Regions from separate parts of the Paenibacillus sp. P46E genome, predicted to be linked through region 4. Evidence: riboswitches for the same ligand, from Rfam matches in the RefSeq annotation. Region 4 holds a riboswitch; each other region holds the start of a gene.

Region 1 (5,277 bases), on a different contig from region 4:
AACCGCACCGGCCGGAATCAGCAGTTGCACTTCACCGCCACTGTCCTTTAAGGCTGCACCTGCACCAGGGGTAACCTCCTGATCGAAGGCAGCAGAGTTTGCCGTGAATTTCCCGCTCAGTGCCGCCGCTTCTGACGCCGTCATTCTCGCGTTCAGGTTCGTAACGGCTGTTGTCTGCCCCACCTGATTCAGCGGAAGAGTGTTGTCAGTGGTGATGTCCACGGTTCCCGTACTTCCCGGGAGACCGCCTGCGCCTGGAGAAGTGGTTTCATAATCTGTCGTGTAGGACCAGACAAGCACATCTCCATTACTCAATTTATAATCAGCCGCACTAAATCCAGGGTCCTTACCATTTACGTAATAGAGCCATCCGCTTTTGGGTCCCCGGTCAAATTCTTTGAGACCGTCGATAGACACCACATACAGGCTTCCGCCGGAGGTCGTGGCCTCCACTTTGCCCCCCAATTGGCGTTTCAGCAGGCTGTATGCCGTTTCCCCCGAGTTCAAGACCACCTGCGTGCTGGGCAGAATCGTTCCTTTGGCACTGTCCCCGATAACCGAGATCGTTGCCGATGCCGGCTGAGGCACAACTGCCGGATCTGTAACGGTCAGCTTTTGCGTATAGCGGGCAATTTTCGGCGTGCTGTCGGCAACATAGCCGGTCACGGCCAGCGTGTACGCACCCGCAGGCAGACCTTTGTCAAAGACAGCGATACCTTGGTCATTAGTAGTTACTGCTATACCGCCAATGGTAACCTGTACACCCGCTGCCGGCGTTACCACCGGGTCAGAGGTGAAGGTGGTATTATTCCAGACCCACTGCTTCTGCGCTACTGTAACGGTGAACTTTTCACCCGGCTTCGGCTGCGCCGGAGCAACTGACAGTGAATTGACAACATGCGTGTTGTCACCGGTATAGTAGACCAGCACCCGGTCGGATTGCTGCAATACAAAATCATTCAGTCCTACCTCGGGGTAGATCCACTCCCCGCCGCGCGATACTGCAAACCCCCAATAATCATTCGGGCTGTAAGTGCCATTCTTGATGCCATCGATACCCCATACAAAGCTGCCAAAAGAGGATTCCGTAATATTCAGTGGAATATGGTCCGAAGCAGCCAGTTGGAGCAGCGCGTCAAACGCGTTGAACGCCTCCAGTGTGCCTTCGGCTACCGGCCCCTGCGGCCCTTCAATGGACAGATAAGATGTCACATTGCTCTGGGATATTTTCAGGGATTGTGCATGGCGGGCGATCTTTGGCGTGTTGTCGGCAACGTACCCGGTTACTGCTAGTGTGTATATTTTGCCGGGCAGACCGTCCTTAAAGCTGGCTGTGCCTTGACTGTCCGTAGTGACGGATTTGCCGCCAATGGTAACCTGTACACCCGTCGCCGGGGAGGTTACCGGATCATTGTTGAATGTGGCTGAATTCCACACCCATTTTTTTTGCGTCACGGTAACGGTAAAAGCCTCGCCCGGCTTAGGTTGCGCTGGACTGACCTGTACCTTATCCACCACCTGGGTATCCGCACCGGCATAATACACCAGCACCCGGTCGGATACCTCCAGTACGTAATCCCCCATCCCTACAGACGGGTAGATCCATTCGCCGCCCCGCTGCACCGCAAAGCTCCAATAGCCCTTATACGTGCCGCTCTCTATTCCATTAATCGCCGAGACATAGCTGCCAAAAGAGGATTCTGTAATCTTCAGCGGAATATTCCCAGACTCAGCGAGTTTCTTCAGCGCTTCCAGTGCATTATACGCCTCCAGCGTACCGTCGATGACTGGTCCCTGTGGACCTTCAACCGACAGATAAGCCGCTACATTCTTGGGAGCGATCTTCAAAGGCTGCGTATATTTCGCAACTGCAGGGGCCTTCCCCGGAGCGTAGCCGGTCACAGCAAGCGTATAATCACCTGCTGGAATTCCTCCGGTAAAAGCTGCAATGCCTTTTGCATCTGTTGTGACCGTATGATCCCCAATCGTCACCTGTACCCCGGCAGCGCTTGAGGTTACCGGACTGGAAGTGGCTGTGGTATTATTCCATACCCATGTTTTTTGGGTGACCGTGACGTTAAAAGCTTCACCCTCTCTAGGCTGCACCTTGGAAAGGGCTACTTGATCTACAAGCTGTGTATCGCTGCCGGCATAATAAACCAGCAGCTTGTCCGACTCCTTCAGCTTGAAGTCTTTCATGCCTACATCGACGCTTGCCCATTCACCGCCGCGCGAAACAGCATACATCCAGCCATCATACCCGCCGTAGATCCCGGCAGAGATGCTGCCGATACCCGTAACATAGTTACCGGAAGGGTTCGTAACCGGCAGGCCATTTGCCGCAGCTACTTTGTCCAGCGCCTCGAGTACATTCCCTGCATATGCGCTGCCCTGGCCCAGTGTCTTCTCAGGGCCTTCGATCGTGAGCGGCACATAGACTAACGGATTCTGCGGTGCCTGCTTGGAAAAGTCATACAGTTTGCCGTTCGTTCCACCGCTGAACAAGCTGTAAGCCACCAGCGCCTGGAGTCCCTGCTCCGTGGCCAGCACATTGGCACTGCCGCCTTGATTATGGGCAAAGGCACCACTCTCCAACCGGAAGCTCAGAAGTCTGCTGATCAGATCTGCTTCGTTCTTGGTGAACTCGTCACTGGTGGGGTCTACGCCATAAGAAGACAGGGCAATGATGGCCTGGGCCACACTTTCACTGCTGTCCCCATAACCGCCGCTGGCATCCTGTTTGGCAGCCAGCCAGGCTACGGCTTTTTGTCCGGCTGTCGCAACAGCCGGGTCATTCTTATGAGCAGAGAGTGCGGTCAGGACGATGGCCGTCATATCCGGATCGCTCGCTCCCGGGAACAGAGCGAAGCCGCCGTCACTGTTTTGCTTAGATAGAATTTCGCTTAATAATGATGTCTGATTCCATTTGGCATCCCCTGGAAGTGTATAGCTTCCGGAATCCAGTGCCAGCAATGCATATACCGGAGCATTCAGCGACTGGCCGCTAATTTTGTCACTGTTGTAGATGCGCTCCAGCAGATTGTACCCTGCCCCCGAACCGCTTCCGGCAAAGTTCGCCGGATCCCCGCCGGTCGCCCGCACAGCAAGTACAATCCGCGCATAATCCGTAACATTCGGGAAGGTGCCTCCCGCAGCCTGCACCTTCTGTGCAAGCGACTGGGCATAGCTCTCCGGCACCCGGTAGCCCGCCTGGGCCAGGCCGATTGCCTGCCACTCCGAAGTCACACCGCCGCTAATAACATATTCAGCAGCTGTATACGTTGCCTGCGAGACCGTCACCTGTCCCCCGGAATCCGCTGAAGTTAGTGCCGCTACTGCTTCTCCGTCCGCAGCATGGTCAGCCGCATACACAGCGTCTGCAACACTATTCGTTACCTTGTTAACGGAGGCTCCTGCCGCAGCAAAAGCCTGTCCCGCCGGAACCACAGCGGTACCTGTAATCGAAATAACCAGTAATAAGACCAGACCAAGTACAAAGGACTTGGCAGAATACAATGTCTTCATCGTCAACCTCTTTCCTTTTTAATGAAATGTGGATTGTAGTGCACTGCAGGGGTAACCTTAACAACATAAAGACCACCCTTGTTCAGGGCGGCCCGGAAGAATACAAAGTGAAGGCTACGGCGCTCCTAAGCTCCGGACTCCATCCATCTGCATATGTTCCGCATTCTTACCCCACGAAGAATAGAAACGTTCACGAAAAAGGCAGGTCTCCTGGCTTATGCCTCATTGCTGCTCTTGGCCTTCCCATCCTTCTACCGGACAGTGGCCGCTCTAAGAGCCGCTCCGCATTTACAGTGGCGGGACCGCGCCGGATTTGCACCGTGCTTCCCTTTTAAGCCGATTCTGATTCTGTGAAGCAGAACCGGCACCTTCTCCATAACCTATTAAATTTTAATATCCATAATCATATCCAGTATTCCCTTGTATGTCTATAGACAAGCTGTTTCATAGTGGCTTGGGAGGTTCGCAAACTTGCAACAATCCTTCTGCCGGGTGTCAGAGCCAGTCTCCCCTGCCCACAGTAACAATGAAAAAACACAGCACATCGCCAAAGTCCCCCGCTTGTAAAAAGCTAAGTGGGCAGCTTATCGGCAGCAGGTAAGCGGCAGGTAAGCGGCTTGCAGGATCGTTGCCCTCCATGAATAACTAGAGGGGGCAATGCCTGCCTGTTCAGCAACAAGCCAAATCAACGGCACTTTCAAATAAAACGGTCAATGCAACTGTAACAGCGGCATTTCTGCCGTTATTTCCGAGCATATTTATACTTCAGGACGAATATACTCAGGCTTCCCCGAAGAAAGCTACTCTCCTTAGTTTGTGGGAAAAAGTATCACTAATAGAGCTCACTTGGTTCATGAAGTAACCTATGTGGGAAAAAGTATCATTAATCCGGCTGAAATCGGCGTTATAGGGTGAATGAGTCTGAATCAGGTGTACAAACTCCAACTAAAGTCATTTGCAGAGAGAATTCCAGCTAATTAGTTTACCTTTTTCCACTTCACCAAGTTCACTATGCGCTTCTTATGCCGCTCAAGAATTGAACTTCCCCGGTTCAACTCATATACACCATAAATCAGCAAAAATCCCGAACTGCACGCGCCCCATATTCTCGGCAAATCGTGCTGTTCAGGATAATGTGTTGAAAACATATTCTACTGCCACGCATCATTCGCTGTCCGTATCACCAGTTGCCTTAGGCGAAGGTTCAGCGCTTGAAGAAGTGTCCACCCCGGCGCTCGGGGTGCTGTCTGCTGCCTTGCCCGAAGCCGGCTGCAGGATCAGCTTGTACTCCCCGGCGATAATCATGTCGCCTGCGGCCAGCTTCGCACCGGCCTCCAGCTGCACCGTCACCTCGAACGCGGATGCCTCCGGCACCGCTCCCGAGGCTCCGGGAGCTCCCGGCGCGGTGCCTCCCGCCGCCGGAGAAGGCGTGGCCGCGCCGGCGTTCCCGCCCGCGGCCCCCTTCACACCAGCGCTCACAGTCGCGCCGGTCTTCTGTCCGGCACCCGTGTCGGTGCCGTCAGTCGCTGCAGGCGCGCTTGCCTCCGCGCTGCCTTCTGCTCCAGCGGCTGCATCTGCGCCGCTGTCAGACCCGGCCGGCGCACTCGCATCGGCGCCCGGCTTCGGCGACACGACCAGGCAGCTGCCTGTCGTCGCCGTGATCTTGTAGTCCTCCGTCACATCGCCGGAGGACACCACGCTGATCTCCGCCGGTTTGAAGGCGGAGCAGTCGGCGGCAGCAGCAAAGGTGAA
Region 2 (5,277 bases), on a different contig from region 4:
GCCGCTGGAAGGCCGTGAAGGCCTGGTGATGATCGGTTCCCAGCGTGACCGGAGTCTGACCTCGGAGCGCTTCAAAGCAACATATACGCTTATACAAGGAATACGGATTGAAGAGACCGGCTATACGCAGCAAGTACCGGTTGCCGAATATCTGCTGCCGGAGCTGGATGGCAGGGGAGGCGGCGATTTCAGCGGGCTGGTGATCAGCGACAGTCTGTACAGCCGGGTGATCCCGGTGCAGCAGGATTGGTATACCGGCTTCTACGTGGATGATTTTGTCCGGACGGCGGGTGTGGCTTCAGAGCTCGCTGCCAAAGGGAAGGTTCCCTATGAAGAAAAGTCTGCTTATGCGGTCGTGATCAGCGGAACCTTATTTGAGATTCAGCGCACGCTGTACAGCACCATGCTGTTCGCTTCGCTGCTCGTCGGGATCGTCTTCTTCATTGCTGCCGGCAGCTTCCTCTACTTCCGTCTTTATATGGATCTGGATCATGACCGCCTGCAGTATTCCACCCTGTCCAAAATGGGTCTGACCGACCAGGAGCTGGACCGTATTGCGACGCTGCAGCTGGCACTCATGTTTTTCATTCCGGTGCTGCTGGCGGTTCTGCACAGCCTGTTTGCTTTTATTGCGCTTCAGCGGCTGTTCTATCTATCCATCGCTGCCGAGACCGGAGCTGTGCTGACCAGTTATCTGGCTGCCCAGACGCTGTACTTCTTTTTCATCCGCAGCCGCTATTTGCGCAACCTTAAGAAAAATCTCATCTAGACGGAGGGAACCGCATGAAAACATGGATTACGGATATTATGGAGCAGTTCGGATATGCCGGTATTTTTCTGATGCTGGCGCTGGAAAATGTCTTTCCCCCCATTCCTTCAGAGGTCATCCTGCCCTTTGGCGGATTTATGACTACAACCTCCGGACTCACGATACCGGGTGTCCTTATCGCCTCTACGGCGGGTTCTTTGCTGGGGGCAGCCATTCTGTATTGGATCGGCCGGATGCTGGATGTCAGCCGAATGGAGCGGATTGTGGACCGGTACGGCAAATGGATACGAATCAAGAAAAGTGATATCCGCAAAGCGGATGCCTGGTTTGATAAATACGGCTACTGGACGGTGCTGTTCTGCCGGATGGTGCCGCTGGTGCGCAGTCTGATCTCGATTCCGGCAGGAATGTCGGGAATGAAGTTCGGACTTTTTATGTTGTTTACGACGATCGGTACACTGGGCTGGAATACACTGCTGATCCTGCTGGGTGCTGCGCTAGGAGAGTCCTGGGAGGATATTGGAGGGTATATAGAGGCTTATTCCAGCGTGGTCTACGCCCTGATTGCCGGAGGAATTCTCGTGCTGGGACTGTTGTATTTGCGTAAACGACGTACCGCCGGCAAAGCCCGCGGGTAACAACACCAACGAATTCTATGCTTCCGAAGCAAGTTTTGAACGAAGTGATTTCATAGATGCGATGCTCACAAAACTAAGTTTATGCTTCCGAAGCAAGTTTTGAACGAAGTGATTTCATAGATGTGATGCTCACAAAACTTTTAGGAGGAGATTACATGGAGCTTTTGACTATAATTAAAGCAATCATATTAGGTATTGTTGAAGGTTTGACTGAATTTGCTCCGGTATCCTCCACGGGTCATATGATTATTGTCGATGATATGTGGCTGAAATCGCAGGAATTTCTCGGGAAATACACAGCGAATACGTTCAAGGTAGTGATTCAGCTGGGCTCGATCCTGGCTGTGGTGGTGATTTTCCGCAACCGGTTCATCGATCTTCTGGGTCTGAAACGGTTCAGCCGCAAAGAGCTGACAGCGGTGCCGGAAGGACAGCCGGCAGTGGAGACCGCGGGACGGCTGAAGCTGGCACAAGTGCTTGTGGGTCTTATCCCTGCCGGAGTGCTCGGCTTTCTGTTCGAGGATTATATTGATGAGCATCTGTTTTCGACCTCAACGGTGCTGATTGGTCTGGTCGTCGGAGCGATTCTAATGATCTGCGCAGACCTTTTCGCCCCCAAAAAGATCAAAACGGAGAGTGTCGACCAAATTACATATAGGCAGGCGCTATCGGTCGGTCTGATCCAGTGTTTCTCGCTATGGCCGGGGTTCTCCCGTTCGGGATCAACGATCTCCGGTGGTGTACTGCTCGGAATGAGCCACCGTGCCGCGGCCGACTTCACCTTCATTATGGCGGTGCCGATTATGGCTGGAGCCAGCCTGATTTCACTGCTGAAGAACTGGCAGTATTTCACTCTCGATGCACTGCCGTTCTTTATCGCCGGGTTCATCAGCGCATTTCTGTTCGCACTGCTGTCCATGCGTTTCTTCCTGAAGCTGATCAACCGCATTAAGCTGCTGCCGTTTGCAATCTACCGGATTGTTCTTGCTGCAGTGGTCTATCTGGTATGGTTCTAGAATAGAAAAGAATAATGCGGGCGGTGCCTTCCTTGGAGGGTATCGCCTTTTTGTCATGAGCACTGATCAAGATTCAGATGCCAAATCGGGCAAAAAGCTGTTTTGCTATAGCGAATGTGTATAGCTGAAATCGCCGGAATCTGTTGCGGATGGCAAAAAAGGTACAGTATGATGGCATCAGATTAAAGGATGAAGTTTTGAAAAGCGAATATAGGAGACAGGTGCCGGACGGAGTGAATGTAGCTTTTGTCCAGCTTAATAGGGAAGTTCGGCTCGAAACCGACGCGGTCCCGCCACTGTAACGGAAGAGTTCCAGCTTAATGTGTCACTGGCAGACAGGTAGATCCAGCCGGGAAGACTTGCTGAAGAACGATGACTCCGCTAGCCAGGAGACCTGCCTGACTCTGAAGCACTGCAGTACCTACGGAAGATAGGGAGGTGTTCGGACGTTATTCCATTTAGAAGATCAATGGGCGTCTTTCCCTGTGGCTTATTTTTCGGGAGAGGCGTCTTTTTATAAGGATATACAACAAATAGCGAACAGATGAGGAGCAGATTTCAATGACAACTAAATTGATCACCAGCAATCTGGGATACCCGAGAATCGGCAAAAACCGTGAATGGAAAAAAACGCTGGAAGCGTACTGGGCCGGTAAAATTGGCGAGCAGGAGTTCCGTGCTGAAATGGCGGACATTCAGCTTCAGCACCTGCGGTCGCAGCAACAGGCCGGTATTGACCTGATCCCGGTGAATGATTTCACCTTCTACGATCATGTGCTGGACACAGCCGTTATGTTCGGCATTGTGCCGCCACGGTATGATTATGACGGCGGGGCTGTCCCGCTTGATCTATATTTCGCCATGGCCCGCGGCAATGCGGCCGCCCCGGCCTGCGAGATGACCAAATGGTTCAATACGAATTACCATTATATCGTGCCGGAGATCGGCAGCCTTACACCCCGGCTGACTGAGAATAAACCGCTGGCCGCCTATCGCTTCGCCAAAGCGCAGGCTGGCATTGAAGGCAAGCCGGTTATCGTGGGACTTTATACCTTTCTCAAGCTGTCCAAGGGATTTCCGGCTGCGGACATCGGGGAGGTTGCCGACCGTTTCCTGCCGGCTTATATTCAGCTGCTGCAGGAGCTTCAGCAGGAAGGTGTAGCCTGGGTGCAGATCGACGAACCAGCCATCGTTATTGGATTGAACGCGGAAGATATTGCCTTGCTGAAGACCATTTATAGCGAGATTTCCGCTGCAGTCCCCGGCTTGAGTCTGATTCTGCAGACTTATTTTGAAGCGGCTGAACCCTTGGAAGCATTGCTTGAATTGCCGGTACAGGCCATTGGCCTTGACTTCGTCCATGATGGCGGCACGAATCTGGAGGCGATCGGACGACTTGGCTGGCCGGAAGATAAATGGCTGGGCGCTGGCATTATCGACGGACGCAGTATCTGGCGTGCAGACCCTGATACCAAGCTTGGATTGATTGAGAAGCTGGCTCTTCATGTGCCGCTGGACCGGCTGATTCTTCAGCCATCCTCCAGCCTGCTCCATGTGCCGGTAACGGTGCAGAGCGAAGGGAAGCTGAAGCCTGCAGTGAAGCAGGCGCTGGCCTTCGCCGACGAAAAGCTGGCAGAGCTTCGGCTGCTCGCCGCAGCCGCAGGCGGTGACAACGGAACGGCCGAGGCGGGGCTTGCAGAGAGCCGGGAAGCGCTGGCCGTCTTCCGTGCACTTCCTGAACGCGGCCGCCGGGATGTGGCCGAGCAGGTCCGCCGTCTGGACGAACTTCAGGACAGCCGGAGCCTGCCGTTCGCAGAGCGAGTGCAGCTGCAGCAGGAGAAATGGCGTTTGCCCCTACTGCCGACAACAACTATCGGCAGCTTTCCGCAGACGGCTGAGGTCCGCCAGGCGCGACTCAAATGGCGCAAAGGGGTGTGGAATGAGGAGCGCTATGATACGTTCGTCCGCCGCCAAATCGCCGAGGCAATTACACTTCAGGAGGAGCTTGGTCTGGATGTGCTGGTACATGGTGAATTTGAGCGGACGGATATGGTGGAGTTCTTCGGGGAGAAACTGGGTGGCTATCTGTTCACCCAGAATGGCTGGGTGCAATCCTATGGCTCGCGCTGCGTGAAGCCACCGGTGATTTACGCGGATGTCGCTTTTATCCAGCCGATGACCGTCAAAGAAAGTGTCTATGCCCAGTCTCTGACGAAGCTGCCGGTAAAAGGGATGCTGACCGGACCGGTAACTATCCTGAACTGGTCCTTTGTACGTGATGACCTCAGCCGCGAAGAGGTTGCGAAGCAGATTGCCCTTGCTCTCCGTTACGAGGTTCAGGCGCTGGAGGATGCCGGAATTGAGATGATTCAGGTGGATGAGCCGGCTATCCGCGAAGGACTGCCGCTGAAGGCGGAAGATCATGAGTATTATTTGAATTGGGCTGTACGGTCCTTCCGGGTAGCCACGAACCATGTGAAGGACACCACGCAGGTTCATACACATATGTGCTACAGCGAATTTAATGACATGATCGGGGCGATCTCGGCTATGGATGCGGATGTGATCTCCATTGAGACTTCCCGCAGCCATGGGGAGCTGATTACTGCTTTTGAAGATCATGATTATGATAAAGGCATTGGACTGGGCGTCTATGATATCCATAGTCCCCGTGTTCCGGAAGTAGAGGAGATGACGCAGAATATTGAGCGCGCACTGCGTGTACTGGATGCCGGACAATTCTGGATTAATCCAGACTGCGGGCTGAAGACACGCGGCTGGGAGGAGACGGAGGCGGCACTTCGCAACATGGTTCTGGCTGCAGGTAATGTGCGGAAGAAAAACGCTTGATAAT
Region 3 (5,277 bases), on a different contig from region 4:
TTAGCAGGCCGATGTAATCGAACAGCAGGTCGCGCGTGTAATCGATGCAGCTGCCCAGTTCCTCAATCTGCTCCTTGGTGTAGTGGGACAGCAGTTCTTCACGGTAGATGCCTTTCTTCACGAGATCGGTAATCAGCGGGTACAGCTCGCCGTAAGGCTCTTCCGGGTAAGCTTTGTAGCGGCGGTTGACGGCAGCTTTCTTGTACAGGGAGGTTAGCAGTGAACGCGCAGCAGCGAACTTCCAGTCCGGCTCCTCTTTGGTAACCAGTTCAAGGGCACTCATCGTAAAAGCATTGCTGATCTCTTCTCCGCTGACCTCATCACGGCGCAGCTTAGACTGCACTCCACGGATCAGAGTTTCCTTGCTTAATTGATCAAGGCCGTTCAGGATACGGTCGGCGTACACGGAAATGCGGATTTCGTCAAAAGCCAGTTGGCGGTTATCGGGTTTCACTACGAGCTGTGGCATAAGTTCAACCATCCTTTCATTTTTGGGTTTAATTTTCAATATCACAAATTGAAGTATATAAGCGCAGAGAGCGGCCCGCTCCGAGGCTTGGCCTGCTCTTTGAAAGTTAACTGAATTTATAAGGCAGCCGGCTCCCAATGTACGATTTCCGTACCGGCGAGACTGGCCTGAATATCAATAATGCGCTGGTTGCTGCTTCCCCGGTAGGGAAGGGTGGTGTCTTTGAGCTCTTCCACAAAACGTCCGTCGATCACGACCTGGCACAGGGCCAGCAGGTTCCATTCGGGTGAGTCGGGTGTCACTATAAGCTCTTCATAGGTATAGCCGGTGTAAATCCAGACGGGATACTCCGGCAGCACGCTGCGCAGCTCCTGAATGAAGCCCGCAGCCTCCTCTGCCGAGAAAAAAGGGTCGCCGCCTGCCAGTGTCAATCCGTCCAGCAGCGGATTCGCGGCTATTTCGGCAATGATCTCCCGTTGACGCTCCAGGGTGAACGGCTCGCCGAAATTGAAGTTCCAAGTCTTGGGATTAAAGCAGCCTGGGCAGCGGTGACGGCAGCCGCTGAGGAAAAGGACGGCCCGCATGCCTTCTCCTTCATTGATCGATTCCGGGTAGTAGCCGCATATGTTCATAGATGCTTAACGCGGTCCCTTACTTCGGCTTGCTTGGCGGCATTGAAGCGGGTTTGATAGTCGCCGGTCAGGTAGCCGGTTACCCGGCGTAGACGGCGGATATGCACATCGTTCTCATGCGCGTCGCAGGAAGGGCAATTGGTGCCAATCACGCCTTCGTAGCCGCAGTTCGAGCAGCGGTCCACCGGATGGTTGATGCTGAAATAGCTGACTTGCTGTTCCAGCGCGTAACGGATAATCTTGACAAAAGCTGCCGGGTTGCTGCGAGCATTACCATTCAGCTCCACATAAGAGATTGCACCCGCATTGCAGTATTCATGGAACGGTGCTTCCAGGCTGATTTTCTGCGCAGCGCTCAGCTCATGGTAGACCGGGATGTGGAAAGAGTTCGTATAGTATTCGCGGTTGGTGATACCCGGAATGGAGCCCAGTACTTTACGGTCCACCTTAGTGAACTTGCCGGACAGCCCTTCAGCAGGTGTGGCGAACAGGGTGATGTTGAGGTTCAGTTCCTCGCTCTTACGGTCGCAGTATTCCCGCATGTGGCGGACAATAGCAAGCGCCTTGGCATGGATCTCCATGTCCTCACCATGATGCTTGCCGTACATAGCCTTCATGCACTCCGCCATGCCGATGAAGCCAATCGACAGACTGCCGTGCTTCAGCAGTTCGCCAACCGAATCCTCGGGAGCCAGGTCCTGGCCGCCCTCCCAGACACCTTCGCGCATCATGAAGTCAGAGGCTTTGGCCTTCTGGGAAGCCTGGATGCGGAAGCGGTGGAGCAAGCCTTCCAGAGCGATGTCCATATAATGGTTCAGGTCGTCATAGAAGCCTTTCTCGTCGGCGGCAAGCCGGCGTCCTGTGGCGGTGCCGTATTCCAATCCCAGCCGCACGAGATTGAGCGTATTGAAGGACAGGTTGCCTTTGCCGGAGCAGTGGTTGCGTCCGAAGCGGTCGCCCAGCACCCGGGTGCGGCAGCCCATGGTTGCAAATTCAGTATCCGGGTCTGCCGGATCATAATATTGCATGTTAAGCGGCGCATCCAGATTGGCAAAGTTCGGGTACAGTCTGCGGGCAGAGCATTCGGCAGCTTTGAGGAACAAGTGATAGTTCGGATCGCCCTGCTGCTGGTTCACGCCCTGCTTGCATTTGAAGATCTGGATTGGAAATACCGGTGTTTCGCCGCTGCCGAGTCCGTTCATCGTTGCGGTCAGCAGTGAGCTGATCACGAGCTGGCCTTCCGGCGAGGTGCACGTGCCGTAGTTGATGCTGGTAAAAGGAATCTGGCCGCCCGAGCGGCTGGACATCGTATTCAGGTTATGTATCATGCTCTCTGCCGCCTGCAGCGTTTCGCTCTCCGTTTCTTTTAAGGCAAAGCGGAAGGCCCGCGGATACAGCTCTGCCAGATCGCTGCGGCTCATAGTGACTTCGCCAAGATGCTCTCCGGCTTGTCCTTCTTCGAAATATTCGAGTCCCTTGCGGAACAGTTTGGCAAAGGACTTGGTCACATAAGGGGCCAGGTCATAATCCAGCTTGTTGGCGGATACGCCGCCGTATTGGGCATTTTGCTGAGACTGGAAAATAATCGCTACGAGCGACATTGCAGTCATGATCGAGTTGGGAGGACGCACGCTGCCGTTGCCAGTGTTGAAGCCTTCGCGGAGAAGCCGTTCAAACGGGATGAAGATGCAGTTGGTGGTTCCGATCGCGTATTGGTCCAGATCGTGGACATACACTACGTTATCAAGGGTAGCCTGTACCAGTTGCGGCGGCATTGTGAAGTTGCGGGCATACCATTTGGAATATTCACTGCCGAACTTGCTCATTTTGCCGGAGAAGCTCTCTCCGTTCAAATTGGCATTCTCGCGCAGCAGATCCAAATCCCGGCTGTCGATAATATCGCGTCCCAAATGGATGACTTCCTCTAATAGATCCTCCTGTGCAGCTTGTTCACCGTTGTACCGTTTCTCCAGCAGCGTCATTGTATAGCTCTCTCCTCTCGGTATATGAAACATGTTCTAATTGTAGTGAGGCAACCGTTTTAAACCTTAAAAAAGCATCTCCCGCCGAGGACGGCGGAAAATGCCCGGATGCGTAACGCAAATAACCGAAACCGGATATTTACGGATGGTCTCCATGGAAAGAAGCTTTCCCGCAGAAGCCGATACCTGAGTGCGATAAGGCTTATCGCATTCAGGTATCGGCAGCCTTGCTTCCCATCCTGGGGGGAAGGCTAAATCTGCTTGTGCAGGCCGCATGCGGACACCTCTCCTGTTCCTCGCAGGCGTAAATGATGGTGTCCGGAAACAGGCAGGTCTCCTGGCTTCCGGTGAATCCTGTGAGGCGCCTTCCCAAGGGGCAATGCCCTCAGTGGCGTGAGCCTCCAGATACTGCTCCGCAGGGCTTGTGGAAGCCTGCAGAACATCCGGTTACAGTGGCGGGACCACAGCGGATTTGCACCGCGTTTCCCTATTAAGCTTCATCCCTCGTGAGAGAGCAAAGCACCTGTTTCCACTATATTTTGTTGTCGCTAGATAAAAATAACCCAATATCTTGTGTTTGTAAACATTTTTTTGCGAGTCCGCGCCGGGGGCGGGTTCTGCCCGTTTACTCACAAATGATCCACAGCCCATCCACAGATAACGCAGTATTCGTCCACAGTTCATCCACAGGTAATCCACAACTTGTGTGTAAATTTTGGCGATTCCAGTTCATAAATTGTCCCCATATTAGGGGTGATTTGTGGGGGGAGGCGGGAGTTGCTACAATAGAGGGGACTGGAGACTTATATAACGAAGCTTATATAGGAGGGATTTCAGAATGGCGATTGGTGAAGTAACCGTAATACCGATTGGTACAGGCAGTACCAGTCTCAGCAGCTACGTGGCGGATATGCAGCGCGTGCTGGAGACAGTGGAAGGTATAACTTACGAACTGACATCCATGGGCACAATCATCGAGGGACCGCTGGCGCGGATTCTGGCGGCCGTTGAAGCGTTGCACGAGTCCCCTTTTACTGCCGGAGCGCAGAGGGTGTCCACCTCGCTCAAGATTGATGACCGGCGCGACAAGCCCTCCACAAGCCGCAGCAAGCTGGAATCGGTGGAGCGCAAGCTACAGGCGGAATAGTTCTGAATAATTACAGCACACAAGGAGCGTGTCCTCTATGGCGGCAATGAATCAGCAGGTCGGGATACAGATGTATACACTGCGGGATATGGCCGAAAAGGATTTTCTGGGTACACTGCGCAATGTGGCGGAGATCGGATACAAGTCGGTGGAATTTGCCGGTTATTTCGGCGTATCGGCTGCCGAACTGCGCAGAACGCTGGATGAGCTGGGGCTGGCGGCTCCTTCGGCACATGTCGGACTGGATTTCAGCAGCCTGGAGAAGATGCAATCGGCGTTATCCAGAGAGATTGAATATGCCCGGGAGGTGGGGCTGGAATATATCATTACGCCTTCAGCGCCGCTTCCGCAGCATCCGGCACTGGACGATGTGCTTGCACTGGTGCCTTTCTTTGAAAAGGCTTCTGAACTTGTGCGGGCGGCGGGACTGAAGTACGGCTATCATAACCATGACTTTGAGTTCAAGCAGGTCAACGGGCAGGCTGTGATCGACATCTGGTTGGAGCGGATTCCGGCTGAGCATATGTTGGCTGAGTTTGATTTGGGTTGGGTGCATGTAGGCGGTGCCATACCGGCAGAATATGTATCCCGTTACGCCGGGCGCGTTCCGCTGGTCCACATCAAGGATTTTGGTGCGGGCCATGAAGAAGCCGATCTTGGAAAGGGCCAGGTGGACTTCGAGAGTGTCTTCAAAGCTGCGGATGACGCTGGTATCCGGCACTATATTGTGGAGCAGGAAGTCTTTGCTTCCTCCTCTCTGGAGAGTGCAAGGCTGGCACTGGATTACTTCCGCAGACGGGGAATGCTGGGATAACTTTGAGGGACTCGATTCCCCTCCGCAGCGCGGCCCTGCAGAAATCACGGGCCCAGCATTGTGAAAGAATGGGTTGCGTTTTTCCCCAGAGGGGGTATAATGTATTTTGTTTGACAGAAAAAAAGCTTTAAGCTGGTGTAGCTCAGGGGTAGAGCAACGCACTCGTAATGCGTAGGCCGGGGGTTCAATTCCCTTCACCAGCATCCTTAACAACTCAATCATGGCGCGGCTTT
Region 4 (5,277 bases):
GAAGGATGGCATTGGGGAACGTGAAGGCCGCAAGCGGATGATCAACACTCATTGGGGCGGCACCGTAGAGAACAACCACTTTGGAACGCATGAGTTCATGGAGCTGTGCGCTATGCTGGAGTGCGAGCCCTATATCAACGGTAATGTAGGCAGTGGAACGGTACAGGAAATGTCCGAATGGGTAGAATACCTGACCTTTAACGGCGTATCTCCGATGGCTGAGCTGCGTACGAAGAATGGCCGCGAGGAAGCTTGGGCCGTCAAGTATTTTGGTGTAGGCAATGAAAACTGGGGCTGCGGAGGCAATATGCGTCCTGAGTTTTATGCTGATCTGTACCGGCAGTTCCAGACCTACGTCCGCAACTACGGGGACAACAAGATTCACCGGATCGCTTGCGGGCCGAACTCGGACGATTATCACTGGATGGAAGTGTTGATGCGCGAAGCTGCCAAGTTTATGGACTCCATCACACTGCATTACTATACCGTTCCCGGTGCAACTTGGGAGCATAAGGGTGCGGCTACCGGCTTTGAAACTTCGGAATATTTCACAACACTGGAAAAGGCGCTGCACATGGAAGAACTGGTGTCCCGCCACAGCGTGATTATGGACAAATACGATCCTGAGAAAAGAGTCGACCTGATCGTCGATGAATGGGGTACCTGGTATGATGTGGAACCGGGCACGAACCCGGGCTTCCTGTATCAGCAGAACTCGATCCGCGATGCGCTGGTTGCCGGATTGACACTGAATATTTTCCACAAGCACAGCGACCGTGTGCGGATGGCGAATATTGCCCAGACGATTAACGTACTGCAGGCCGTCATTCTTACCGAAGGCGAGAAAATGCTGCTGACTCCGACTTATCATGTATTTAATATGTACAAGGTGCATCAGGACGCCGAACTGCTTGATCTGACGCTGGACAGTGGTTCTTACAGCTATGACGGTAAGGAGATTCCGGAAGTATCCGCTTCGGCATCAGTAACAGCTGCAGGTGTCATTCATGTCAGCCTGTGCAACCTGAATCATGCGGCCGCAGCTGTACTTCCGCTGGAGTTGCGCGGACTTGCCGGTAAAGCGGTACAGATTAACGGTACAACGCTTGCCGGGGCTACCATCGATGCCCATAACTCATTCAGTGAGCCGGAAGCGGTTGCTCCGCAGCCGTTCACTGCCTTCAAGCTGGAAGGGGATACGCTTACTGTGGAACTGCCGGCGATGTCGGTAACGGTACTGGAAATTACACCGAACGCATAAAAGGAGTACTGTTATGGCTACAACTACTGCCTGCAAAGGCTGCCGGGATGATTATAAAGTAACAGAAGCCCAGATCGCCCGTATACTGGCGTCATCGATGTTCAATGAAGGCAACACCGCTTCAGATCAGGTATATACAGAGCGGGTCGCCATATGCAGGACCTGCCCCAAACTGCAGGATGGTGTAACCTGCACGGCCTGCGGCTGCATCATACCGGTTGTGGCCCGGCTGAAAGCACGCGGCTGTCCGCTTCCCGGCGGCGGTCTATGGCAGCCTGTTAATGAATAGACACGGTACAGAGGTTGTCAGGCCAGGCTGTCTAGAATACAGCATCGCATGAATATGACTGAACCCAAAACCCCCGAATTCCATCAGTTTGGTAAACTGTGGAATTCGGGGGTTCTTGTTTTTGTTCTTGTTCTTGTTTTTGTTCACTCACGTATAAGCGGGCTTAAGCAGATCCGGCCGCCTCACTGCTATCCGGCATATCTGTATAGTATAGATCAACCAGCATATCTTCGTTATAATTGCCAAATCCTTTGCCGAACAGGGTAAGACCCCCGATATGCTCGGCGTCCTCTTCCACCGAAAGCATGAACGTCCATTGTTTGCTGCGAATGCCCACCTGGTCAAGCGTAACTTCGGACAGTTTATGACCATCCATAAAAGTACCCTTGGGCGTAACCCTCAGCTGCTTGAGCAATCCGTATTGATTGGTGAGTGCGGGCCACCAGGAGGGGGTATATTTGCCCTGTCTGTCTCCGTAATCGCCGGGACTGGTCCAATAGCCCAGTTTGTGACCGTTCAGGGTAAAGGTGATGTCCGAAGGCCAATTGTTATTGATGGACGGCGCTTCTGAGGCAATCTCCATCGTAATAACCAGTTCCTCCGGCTGCTGGCTGGACAGTAGAAAGTTGGGGATTTTATATTCAACATACCCCTTGCCAAACCAGAGAATACCGGCATTCATCCGCTCCAGATCCCAGAAATAACGCGGATCGTCAAAGTTGCCGATGATTTGCTCAGTGGTAGCCAGTCCGCAGGTTGGTTCGATCTGGAAATTGGAATAATGCCCGACTGGAATCTCTTTCCGGTGGCATTTACGCTCTATTTTGTCTTGGCCCGGGAAAAGAATCTCAGCATGGTCCACGTCAATCGTACAGATTTTCTGCAGGCCGCTCCGTCCGGGAGCCATATGGGTGCGGATCAGCCCGGCGGCTTCCAGCTTACGCACATGCATGGTCATGATCGCACTGCTGAGTTTGACCGATCCGGCTAATTCCTTGACATTCATGGGCTGAACGGCGAGCAGACGGAGCATATGCAGGCGCACAGAGCTGGATAATGCTTCGTACACCGGCAGGGATTCTTCAGTAAGATCAAGTTTCATGAACAGCCTCCGATTCAGGATTATAGTTAATAATTATATTACTCAAGTGACATTCTTACAAGCTTTCCACGGCAGCACTTTTATCACAGACATCTGTGAGGGATGTCCGCTATGATGTACAGGATGAATCAGCGACGAAACAAGGTGCCTTTGATTGTATATCAAGGGATAACAGGGAATCGGGTGCAACTCCCGAGCGGTCCCGCCACTGTAAGGAAGAGCCGGCTTTCAAAAGGTCACTCGGTGATAGCTCCGGGGAAGACGAAAGCCATGCTGTGATCCCGAGCCAGGAGACCTACCTTGTTTGCGCACACACGACTCTACGCGGATAGGAGCGGTGTACGAACGGATGATCAGAAGGGGGTGCGCTGCTTGTTTTGGCGGCGGAGCAGCCTTCTCTTTGTGATCTGAACACGTACATATAACTCCCACCCACTCCGGGCGGGAGTTTTTGGTTTGAAAGGTAAGAGTGTATATGTTTCATGCCTATGAAAATTAAGGATGGAGGTTTTTGAATGCACAAACGCAGTTTTTGGCGTTTTGCAGCTTTGGTCTGTGTATTTGCCGTTTATTTGTTGCTGAATGAACCGGGCACAGCTGAAGCGATGCACATTATGGAAGGTTTTTTACCGGTAGGCTGGGCGTTGTTCTGGTGGGCAGCCTTTCTGCCATTCTTTTTGCTGGGAATCCGTAAGCTTACCCGAATCACCCGGGACAATCCCGAGCTGAAGCTGCTGATGGGTCTATCGGGTGCCTTCACATTCGTACTGTCCGCCCTCAAAATGCCGTCGGTAACCGGAAGCAGCTCCCATCCTACAGGGACGGGACTTGGCGCTGTGATGCTGGGGCCGCTACCGATGAGTGTGATCGGATCGGTTGTACTGTTGTTCCAGGCACTGCTGCTGGCGCACGGAGGGATTACTACACTTGGAGCGAACGCCTTCTCCATGGCGGTGGCCGGACCTTTTGCCGGTTATGCGGCCTATAGGCTGATTATGAAACTGAATGGACGGGAAAAGCTGGCGGTGTTCTGTGCGGCTGCGGTAGCGGATTTGATGACCTATGTCGTCACTTCCTTTCAGCTTGCGGTGGCTTTTCCGTCGGCAAATGGCGGCGTGCTGGCTTCCTTTGCTAAATTTGGCGGTATATTTGCCGTGACCCAGATTCCGCTGGCAGTCAGTGAAGGACTCTTAACCGTACTGCTCTGGAACTGGCTGAAGGCTTACAGTCCGCAGGAGCTGTCACTGTTCAAACGTGCAGCCGGGGGAGGCGGCGAACGGTGAAGAACAAATGGAGAAACCTGTTGATGCTGCTCGCAGTGATTCTGCTGGTGGTCCTGCCGCTTCTGTTCGTGAACGGGGATTTCGGCGGAGCCGATGACGCGGCCGAGAGTGCAATCACGGAGATTGATCCCACATACAAGCCCTGGTTCAAGCCGCTGGCCGAGCTGCCGGGTGAGACGGAGAGCATGCTGTTCGCGCTGCAGGCGGCCCTTGGTGCAGGAGTGATCGGCTATACACTGGGTCTCTTGAGAGGAAGACAGGACCGGCAGAACCAGCAGAACCGGCAGAAGCTGAATGATTAGAAGAGTGGATGCGTTATCCTGCAGCAATGCCCTGGGGCAGCTGTCCCCGATGTGGAAGAGCCTTTTTGCGGCCGTTATGTTCATACTCGCTTATGTGCTGCATCCGGCGCTTCAGATACTTATTGCACTCTGGATGATGCGGTGGTGTCTTCTCTACGCCAAAATCCCTCCGCGCGCTTATGGCCTTCTTGTCGGCACAGCATTGTTGTTCTTCGGCCTCAGCCTGCCGGCATTGCTGGTGGAGTTCGGTCATCCGGCTGCCGGAGAGGCTTCTTGGTATCTGCAGATTCCAGGCATGTCCCGGGTTCTGTACATGACCCCGGCAGGGGGAATGCGGGCTGTGCTGCTGCTGGCCCGGGTGTCAGCCTGCCTGGCCTGCTGCCTGTTCATTATACTGACGACACCGTTCGGCGAGCTGCTGCAGGTACTCCGCCGGCTGCGGATGCCGCAGCTTGTGCTGGAACTGATGCTGATTATGTACCGCTTCCTGTTCCTGCTGGATGACACAGCCCATGGACTGCTTCTGGCCAGGCGCCTGCGCGGCGGTCAAAGGGGCTTCAGGGCGAAGCTGCGGGAGGTTGCAAGTATGGCAGCTTCACTGTTCGCTAACACCATGCACCGGTACTATGGGCTGTCGCAGGGGCTGGCAACCCGGGGATTTACCGGGGAGATTCTTTTACCGCCCTATGTGAAGCGCACAGTGCCGCGAAGGTTTGCCTTTGAAGCCTATGCCGGAATCGCGCTCCTGGTGGCTGTACAACTGTGGCTGCTATGGACTTGATGCAAAAGATGATGATCCATGAAGTGAAGCCGCCTGGAGAAGAGGAGCCACATGAACATAGATTACAGTTTGGCCTTTGAAGATGTTGTATTTCATTATCCGGACACGATGGAGCCTGCACTCCGCGGGTTGACCGTGGCCGTCCCCAAGGGCTGTAAAACAGCCTTGCTTGGACATAACGGTTCCGGCAAATCAACGTTATTTCTTCATGCGGTAGGCCTGCTGCGGCCGCAAAAAGGTACGCTGCTGCAGGCGGGAC

Evidence for each region. A riboswitch is a leader RNA that binds a small molecule or an ion and turns the genes downstream of it on or off. The one in region 4 is predicted to bind cobalamin.
Region 1: another riboswitch for cobalamin. It lies ahead of A3849_RS07900 (S-layer homology domain-containing protein); the one in region 4 lies ahead of A3849_RS00475 (energy-coupling factor ABC transporter permease).
Region 2: another riboswitch for cobalamin. It lies ahead of metE (5-methyltetrahydropteroyltriglutamate--homocysteine S-methyltransferase); the one in region 4 lies ahead of A3849_RS00475 (energy-coupling factor ABC transporter permease).
Region 3: another riboswitch for cobalamin. It lies ahead of A3849_RS02210 (anaerobic ribonucleoside triphosphate reductase); the one in region 4 lies ahead of A3849_RS00475 (energy-coupling factor ABC transporter permease).

The regions. Positions count from the first base shown of each region.
Region 1 covers NZ_LVYZ01000030.1:16,693-21,969, forward strand. The annotation lists gene A3849_RS07900 (S-layer homology domain-containing protein) at 1-3,525, opposite strand, end outside; cobalamin riboswitch at 3,709-3,912, opposite strand; gene A3849_RS07905 (GAP1-N2 domain-containing protein) at 4,690-5,277, opposite strand, start outside.
Region 2 covers NZ_LVYZ01000028.1:96,802-102,078, forward strand. The annotation lists gene A3849_RS06960 (FtsX-like permease family protein) at 1-769, shown strand, start outside; gene A3849_RS06965 (DedA family protein) at 784-1,407, shown strand; gene A3849_RS06970 (undecaprenyl-diphosphate phosphatase) at 1,563-2,423, shown strand; cobalamin riboswitch at 2,626-2,839, shown strand; gene metE (5-methyltetrahydropteroyltriglutamate--homocysteine S-methyltransferase) at 2,985-5,273, shown strand.
Region 3 covers NZ_LVYZ01000002.1:189,487-194,763, reverse strand. The annotation lists gene A3849_RS02220 (ribonucleoside-diphosphate reductase subunit alpha) at 1-469, opposite strand, end outside; gene nrdG (anaerobic ribonucleoside-triphosphate reductase activating protein) at 586-1,101, opposite strand; gene A3849_RS02210 (anaerobic ribonucleoside triphosphate reductase) at 1,098-3,083, opposite strand; cobalamin riboswitch at 3,394-3,625, opposite strand; gene A3849_RS02200 (MTH1187 family thiamine-binding protein) at 3,922-4,230, shown strand; gene A3849_RS02195 (sugar phosphate isomerase/epimerase family protein) at 4,268-5,044, shown strand; tRNA gene A3849_RS02190 (tRNA-Thr) at 5,176-5,247, shown strand.
Region 4 covers NZ_LVYZ01000001.1:107,203-112,479, forward strand. The annotation lists gene A3849_RS00460 (alpha-N-arabinofuranosidase) at 1-1,261, shown strand, start outside; gene A3849_RS00465 (DUF6171 family protein) at 1,275-1,550, shown strand; gene A3849_RS00470 (ArsR/SmtB family transcription factor) at 1,714-2,652, opposite strand; cobalamin riboswitch at 2,778-2,969, shown strand; gene A3849_RS00475 (energy-coupling factor ABC transporter permease) at 3,168-3,935, shown strand; gene A3849_RS00480 (energy-coupling factor ABC transporter substrate-binding protein) at 3,932-4,237, shown strand; gene cbiQ (cobalt ECF transporter T component CbiQ) at 4,230-5,018, shown strand; gene A3849_RS00490 (energy-coupling factor ABC transporter ATP-binding protein) at 5,070-5,277, shown strand, end outside.